Regions from separate parts of the Nonomuraea sp. H19 genome, predicted to be linked through region 1. Evidence: predicted binding sites of a transcription regulator. Region 1 holds the regulator's gene; the other holds the start of a gene.
The links. Region 1 encodes HrcA, which represses chaperone genes, less so after heat shock. Its sites were predicted from a motif close to TTGGCACTCTCNNNNNGAGAGTGCCAA; they were not measured.
Positions count from the first base shown of each region.

Region 2: the regulator HrcA is predicted to act here: its motif matches at 1,495-1,521, upstream of groL (chaperonin GroEL).

Region 1 covers NZ_JBQHCV010000003.1:207,182-211,072, forward strand. Annotated here, with positions in the region: gene ACTMTI_RS07680 (16S rRNA (uracil(1498)-N(3))-methyltransferase) at 1-276, opposite strand, end outside; gene dnaJ (molecular chaperone DnaJ) at 278-1,417, opposite strand; gene hrcA (heat-inducible transcriptional repressor HrcA) at 1,429-2,442, opposite strand; gene ACTMTI_RS07695 (hypothetical protein) at 2,968-3,468, shown strand; gene ACTMTI_RS07700 (DUF3097 domain-containing protein) at 3,486-3,891, shown strand, end outside.
Region 2 covers NZ_JBQHCV010000019.1:62,354-66,244, reverse strand. Annotated here, with positions in the region: gene groL (chaperonin GroEL) at 1-1,384, opposite strand, end outside; gene ACTMTI_RS35455 (cold-shock protein) at 1,715-1,915, opposite strand; gene ACTMTI_RS35450 (MoaD/ThiS family protein) at 2,159-2,434, opposite strand; gene thrC (threonine synthase) at 2,459-3,694, opposite strand; SAM riboswitch class I at 3,708-3,849, opposite strand.

The DNA of each region.
Region 1 (3,891 bases):
CGCCAGCTCGCCCCTGTCGCCCTTGGGCAGCCCTTGGACGACGACCAGCCGCGGCTGCGGCGCCGCGACCTCGTAGCGGCCGATCACGTCGAGCCTGAGCGCGTCCTTCAGCACCTCGCGTACGACGCATTCGGCGACCGTGCCGACTCCGTCGGTCAGATCGACCCGCTCTCCGGCCCGCAGCCGTCGCACGGAGGCCGCGTGCCGTCCCTCCGGGCCGTCCAGGGTCAGCTCAGCGCCGCCGAGCTCCCGGGCCAGGAACACCGGAACGGTCACGTCACCTGCCGTTAAAAGCGTCGCGCAGGCGGGAGAAAAAACCCTGCTGCCCCGGTGCGAACTTGCCGGGCGGGCGCTCCTCTCCCCGCTGCTTGGCCAGCTCGCGCAGCAGTTCCTCCTGCGCGGCGTCAAGGCGGGTCGGGGTTTCGACATTGACGTGGATCAGCAGGTCGCCCCTGCCGGACTCGTTGAGCCGCTGGACGCCGCGCCCGTACATGGTGATGACCTGGCCGGACTGCGTGCCGGGCCGGACGTCGATCTCCTCGGCGCCGTCGAGGGTCTCCACCGTGAGAATGGTGCCGAGCGCGGCGGCCGTCATCGGGATCTGGACGGTGCAGTGGAGGTCGTCGCCGCGCCGTTCGAAGATCTCGTGGGCCCGCTCGACGATCTCCAGGAACAGGTCTCCGGGAGGGCCGCCGCCGGGGCCGATCTCGCCCTCGCCGGCGAGCTGGATGTGGGTGCCGTCCTCGACGCCCGCGGGGATGCGGACCTTGATCGTACGGCGGGTCCGCACGCGGCCGTCGCCGGAGCACTCCTGGCAGGGGTGGCGGATGATGGAGCCGAAACCGCCGCACTGCGGGCACGGCCGCGAGGTCATGACCTGGCCCAGGAACGAGCGGGTGACCTGGGAGATCTCGCCGCGCCCGTTGCACATGTCACAGGTGTCGGGGTGCGTGCCCGGCGCGGCGCCCGCGCCGTGGCAGACCTCGCAGAGCACGGCCGTGTCGACGACCAGCTCGCGGGTGGTGCCGAACGCGGTCTCGCGCAGGTCGAGCTCGACCCGGATGGTGGCGTTGCGACCCCGGCGGGCACGTGTGCGGGGCCCGCGGGCGCCCGCCGCCGTGCCGAAGAAGGCGTCCATGATGTCGCTGAACGGGAAGCCCGCCCCGAATCCTCCGGCGCCGGCGCCTGCTCCCGCGCCGCCGAAGGGGTCGCCGCCCAGGTCGTACATCTGGCGCTTGTTCGGGTCCGACAGCACCTCGTAGGCCTGCGTGATCTCCTTGAACCGCTCCTGGGTCTCAGGATCAGGATTCACGTCGGGGTGCAGCTCGCGGGCGAGCCTGCGATACGCCTTCTTGATCTCGTCCTGACTGGCGTCACGCCGCACCCCGAGGGTGGCGTAGTAGTCACTGTTTGCCACTTATCGACCTCTTATGATGCAGCCAGGATCTGGCTGACGTAGCGAGCCACCGCGCGCACGGCGCCCATCGTCACGGGATAGTCCATCCTGGTGGGTCCCAGCACGCCGAGCCGGGCCAGTTGGTTGTCGCCAGAACCGTACCCGGTCGCGACGACGGATGTGCCTTGCAGGTAGGGGTTTTCCGAGCCGATGCGCACGGTGAGCGTGGACGGCGCGTCCGCGGACGTCTCGCCGAGCAGCCGCATGAGCACGACCTGCTCCTCCAGCGCCTCCAGCACGTCACGCAGGCCGACGGAGAAGTCGGCGCCCGCGAGGTTGGCCGCGCCGGCGAACACGATCTTCTCGTCGTGCCGTTCGACCAGCGTCTCGAGCAGCACCGACAAGATCGTGGCCGCCGCCGGGCGGTCCGCGACCGGCAGCCGCTCCGGCAGGTCGGAAACCAGCTCGGGCACGGTGCTCAGGCCGCATCCGTCGAGGCAGGCGTTGAGCACCGCGCGCAGGTGCGCGATGCGGGCGTCCTCCACCACCTCGGGCAGCTCGATCACGCGTTGCTCCACGCGGCCGGTGTTGGTGATCAGGACGAGCATGACCCGCCGGTCGCTCAGCGGCACCAGCTCGACGTGCCGGACCGTCGAACGCGTCAGCGTCGGGTATTGCACCACCGCCACCTGCCTGGTCAGCTGCGCGAGCAGCCGGACCGTGCGGGTGACCACGTCGTCGAGGTCGACCGCGCCGGCGAGGAACGTCTCGATCGCCCTGCGCTCGGCCGACGACAGCGGCTTGACCTGCGAGAGCCTGTCGACGAAGAGGCGGTATCCCTTGTCCGTCGGCACGCGTCCCGCGCTGGTGTGCGGCTGCGTGATGTAGCCCTCCTCCTCCAGCGCGGCCATGTCGTTCCTGACCGTCGCCGGGGAGACCTTCAAGTTGTGGCGCTCGGCAAGCGCCTTGGAGCCCACCGGTTCGTTGGTGGACACGTAGTCTTCGACAATGGCGCGGAGCACCGCAAGTTTCCGATCGTCGAGCACGTGCTCACCTCCTGCCTTCGCCTTACTCAGGAACGCGGCGCCTAGCACTCTGTGTTCCCGAGTGCCAAGTGTACGGCTCTCGCCCACAAGGTGCGATAACACCGGTCCCATCCTGTTGCTAGCCACTTACAAGCGACAGCCCTCACACTTGCGCACATGACCGACGATTCTCGTCCGCCGTCGTACGGCCCCCCGCCAGGGCAGGGTCCCTACCAGGGTCAGCCACAACCCGGCTACGGCCCTCAGCCTGGCTCACAACCGGGCTACGGACCACAACCCGGCTCCCAGCCCGGCTACGGCCCTCAGCCTGGCTCACAACCGGGCTACGGACCACAACCGGGATCGCAGCCCGGCTACGGGCCGCCGCCTGGTTACGGTCCGCCACCTCAGTACGATGCGCAGCAGCAGTTCGGCCTGCCTCCTCAGTACGGACAATACGGCCAACAACCCCAATATCCGCCGCGAATTGATACCAAAGCCATCAAGCCCAGCCTGTGGTGGATAGCGCTCGCCTGGGGAGTGGCCGTGGTGTGCGCGGTCGCCGGTGTGGCCGTGTTCATCGGCGGCGTGGGCAGCAGCGTCTCCGACCTGGCGCCGACCAAGACGTTCGCGTCGGGTGAGAGCGTCACCGTGCCGATCGACCCGGCCGACAAGCCGGTCATCTATCTCGCCAGCAACGCCGCCGTCCGCTACGAGTGCGAGATCTCCGGCGGACCTGGCCCGGCCAAGCTCGCCAAGACCACCGGCTCCCAGACGATCACCTTGGGCAGCACCGTGTGGGAGCAGATCCTGGTGATCAATGCGCCCGCCAAGGGTGACTATCAGCTGACCTGCACCAACGAGGAGCAGGCGACCGTACGTTACGGCGTGGGCCGCCCCGTGACCGCCGCCGTGGGCGGAGTCGCCGGGGGGCTGGCCGCGCTGTTCCTGATTCCCGGCGCCGGACTGCTCATCGCCATCATCGGAACCGTTGTCGTCCTCATGCGCCGCAAGGCCTCCCGTAAGCGCCTTGCAGTCGGCGGGTGATTTGCTACGGTCCCCGTGTGTACGAGGGCGATGTGCTTGCGGAGAATTGGCGGCGGCCGGGCAAGGGCAAGATCCCGAAGGTGCCCGCCGAGCTGGACCTCGTCGTGGAGGACGCCGACAGCGGCTTCTGCGGCGCGGTGGTGAGTTGTGACAAGGAAGCCGTCACGCTCGAGGACCGGTTCGGCAGGCGCCGGCTGTTCCCGCTCGCGCCGGCCGCGTTCCTGCTGGAAGGCAAGCCCGTGACCCTGGTACGCCCGGCGGCGGCCCCCGCGGGACCCCGGCGCAGCGCGTCGGGCTCCATCGCCGTGGAGGGGCTGCGGGCAAGGGTGGCCAGGGAGAGCCGGATCTACGTCGAAGGCGTGCACGACGCCGCGCTGGTGGAGAAGATCTGGGGCCATGATCTGCGGGTCGAGGGCGTCGTGG
Region 2 (3,891 bases), on a different contig from region 1:
CGCCCTCGAGACCGGCGTTGACCGCGATCTGCTTCAGCGGCTCCTCGAGCGCCTTCTTGACGATCGCGGCACCGGTGGCCTCGTCGCCGTTGAGCTCGAGCTTGTCGAACGCCTTGGCGCCGGCCTGCAGCAGCGCCACGCCACCGCCGGGGACGATGCCCTCCTCGACGGCCGCCTTGGCGTTGCGGACGGCGTCCTCGATGCGGTGCTTGCGCTCCTTGAGCTCGACCTCGGTCGCCGCGCCGGCCTTGATGACGGCCACGCCGCCGGCCAGCTTGGCGAGACGCTCCTGGAGCTTCTCGCGGTCGTAGTCGGAGTCGGTGCGGTCGATCTCGGCGCGGATCTCGTTGACCCGGCCGGCGATCTGCTCGGCGTCACCGGCGCCGTCGACGATCGTGGTCTCGTCCTTGGTGACGACGACCTTGCGCGCGCGGCCCAGCAGGTCGAGGGTGGCGTTCTCGAGCTTGAGACCGACCTCCTCGGCGACGACCTGACCACCGGTGAGGATGGCGATGTCGTTGAGCATGGCCTTGCGGCGGTCGCCGAAGCCCGGGGCCTTGACGGCCACGGAGCGGAACAGGCCGCGGATCTTGTTGACGACCAGGGTGGCCAGGGCCTCGCCCTCGACGTCCTCAGCGATGATCAGCAGCGGCTTGCCGGACTGCACGACCTTGTCGAGCAGCGGCAGCAGGTCCTTGTTGGCGGAGACCTTGCTGTTGACGATCAGGATGTACGGGTCCTCGAGCACGGCCTCCATGCGGTCCGAGTCGGTGACGAAGTACATCGACGTCATGCCCTTGTCGAAGCGCATGCCCTCGGTGAGCTCGAGCTCCAGGCCGAAGGTGTTGCTCTCCTCGACGGTGATGACGCCTTCCTTGCCGACCTTGTCCATCGCCTCGGCGATGAGCGCGCCGATCTCGGGGTCGGCGGCGGAGATGGAGGCGGTGGAAGCGATCTGCTCCTTGGTCTCCACGTCCTTGGCCAGCTTGGAGAGCTCCTCGCTGACGCGCTCGACCGCGGCCTCGATGCCCTTCTTCAGCGCCATCGGGTTGGCACCCGCGGCTACGTTACGCAGGCCCTCGCGTACCAGCGCCTGGGCGAGCACGGTGGCGGTGGTGGTGCCGTCACCCGCGACGTCGTCCGTCTTCTTGGCGACTTCCTTGACCAGCTCAGCGCCGATCTTCTCCCACGGGTCCTCGAGCTCGATCTCCTTGGCGATGGAGACACCGTCGTTGGTGATCGTGGGAGCGCCCCACTTCTTCTCCAGCACGACGTTGCGGCCCTTGGGGCCCAGGGTCACCTTGACGGCGTCAGCGAGCTGGTTCATACCGCGCTCGAGACCGCGCCGGGCGTCCTCGTCAAACGCGATCATCTTGGCTGCCATAAGGCTAGACCTCCCAGATACAGGGTGGCTTGTCCTGGACCGAGCCGACGCCCGCGACGGCATGGGTCTGCATCTCCGTTCGGCAGACCCCATCGTCTCGATCCGAGTTGTTGGCACTCTGCTGCACAGAGTGCCAACGAACTGTTTAGCACTCTACCCTGCCGAGTGCAAGCCAGAGACCCCGTACCTGGCGTTCCTTCCCAGGTCAATCGGCCTGAACGGCGAGCCGCCCCGAGCGGCCCGCCGTGTCAGTCTCGACGAAAGGGAGGTGGCGGGCTCGCACGGACTGCGCTGCCGTGCGATGCCGCCGGTGCATACCAGTGACGTGAATCAGACCGCGCGGACAGCCTCGGCCTGCGGTCCCTTCTGGCCCTGCGTGATCTCGAACTCGACGCGCTGCCCCTGTTCGAGAGATCGATACCCGTCCATCAGGATCGCTGAGTAATGGACGAATACATCCTTACCACCGTCTACCGCGATGAAGCCGTAGCCCTTGTCCGCGTTGAACCACTTGACGGTGCCCTGCGCCACTTCCGACTCCTCTTACTGGGCTAACAGATCTCGCCCATTCCACCGCGAGACCTGTAATCGCCTGACTTAACGGAAAATCAGCCAGACGATCGCCCTCGACCATACCTGTGGCACAGCGTTTGGCAACAGAGTCAAACCACAAACAACGCATTTCCGCACAAGGGAGGTTGTTCAACGTTGAATTGGTGACGAAAAGGAGAAGGCGCCCACTAGGGGCGCCTTCAAGGATGTGATCTACTGCACTCAGCCGCCGGCGACCGCCGGGATGATGGAGATCTGCGTGCCCTCAGGGGCTGGAGTGTCGAGCCCTTGGGCGAAACGGACGTCCTCTTCCCCCACGTAAACATTGACAAAACGCCGAATCTTGCCCGATTCATCCAGAATTCTCGCGCCGATCCCCGGGTAGTCGGAGTCGAGCTTGGCGAGGACGTCACGAAGAGTCGCGCCTTCGCCACTCACTTCGGCGTTGCCCCCGGTGTAGGTGCGTAGAATCGTTGGGATCCGCACAGAGACGCTCATGGTTATAACTCGCTTTCCTGGTAGTCAGACAGCCGCACGAAACGCGTCGAGAGAGGGCCGGATCACGGCGGTGGGCTTGGCGGCGTCGCCGCTGATCGCGTCGAGCGTCTTGAGCCCGTCTCCGGTGTTCAGCACCACGGTCTCGGCCTCGGGATCGAGCTGCCCCGTCTCGACGAGCTTCTTGAGCACGCCCACGGTCACCCCGCCCGCGGTCTCGGCGAAGATGCCCTCCGTCGAGGCCAGCAGCTTGATCGCGGCCACGATCTCGGCATCCGTGACGTCCTCGACGGCCCCTCCGGTGCGCCGGGCGATGTCCAGCACGTACGGCCCGTCCGCCGGGTTTCCGATGGCCAGCGACTTGGCGATGGTGTCCGGCTTGACCGGCTGGACGACGTCGTGCCCGGCCTTGTAGGCCGCCGACACCGGCGAGCACCCGGCCGCCTGCGCCCCGAAGATCTTGTAAGGCGTGTCCTCGACCAGCCCCAGCGCGACCAGCTCCTTGAAGCCCTTGTCGATCTTCGTGAGCTGCGAGCCCGAGGCGATGGGAATGACGATCTGCTCGGGCAGCCGCCAGCCGAGCTGCTCGGCGATCTCGTACGCGAGCGTCTTGGAGCCCTCGGCGTAGTAAGGCCGCAGGTTGACGTTGACGAACCCCCACTTGTCACCCAGAGGGTCGCCGATCAGCTCGGAGCAGAACCTGTTGACCTCGTCGTACGTCCCGTCGATCCCGATCAGCTTGCCGCCGAACACCCGCGCCATGGTGATCTTGGCTTCTTCGAGGTTCGCCGGGATGAACACGCAGGCGTCGAGCCCGGCCCGCGCCGCCGCGGCGGTGACCGCGCCCGCGAGGTTGCCGGTGGAGGAGCAGGAAAGCGTGTGGAAACCGAAGTTGCGCGCCGCCTCGACGGCGATGGCGACCACTCGGTCCTTGAAGGAGTGGGTGGGGTTGCCCGAGTCGTCCTTCACGTAGAGGGACTCGATGCCGAGCGCCCGCCCGAGGTTGCCCGCCTTGACCAGCTTGGTCCAGCCCGGGTTCATGTTGGGCTTGCTGATCACGTCGGCCGGCACGGGCAGCAGCGAACGGTAGCGCCAGATGTTCGCGGGACCCGACTCGATGTCCGCGCGGCTCACGCCGCCGAAATCGTAGGCCGCCTCGAGCGGCCCGAAACACTCCAGACAGGCGAAGCTGGGACCCAGCGGGTAGCGCGTGCCGCACTCGCGGCAGGACAGAGCGACAGCAGGACCAAAGTCGAGCGACATGAAGCGAGGCCTTCCCTCATCTTCGCCCACGGCCACCTTGACCGCGAACCGGAATTGGCACCTTGTCCCGGTCGGCCTCGCCAGGTCGCGAGTCACAAGCCGGGAGGGTTGCCGGGGCTTCGCAGGGCCGGTCCCTCCACCCCTCTGGATGAGCAATATTCAGTTGTTGACAGAGACTGTACCTGCCGGAGTAGCCG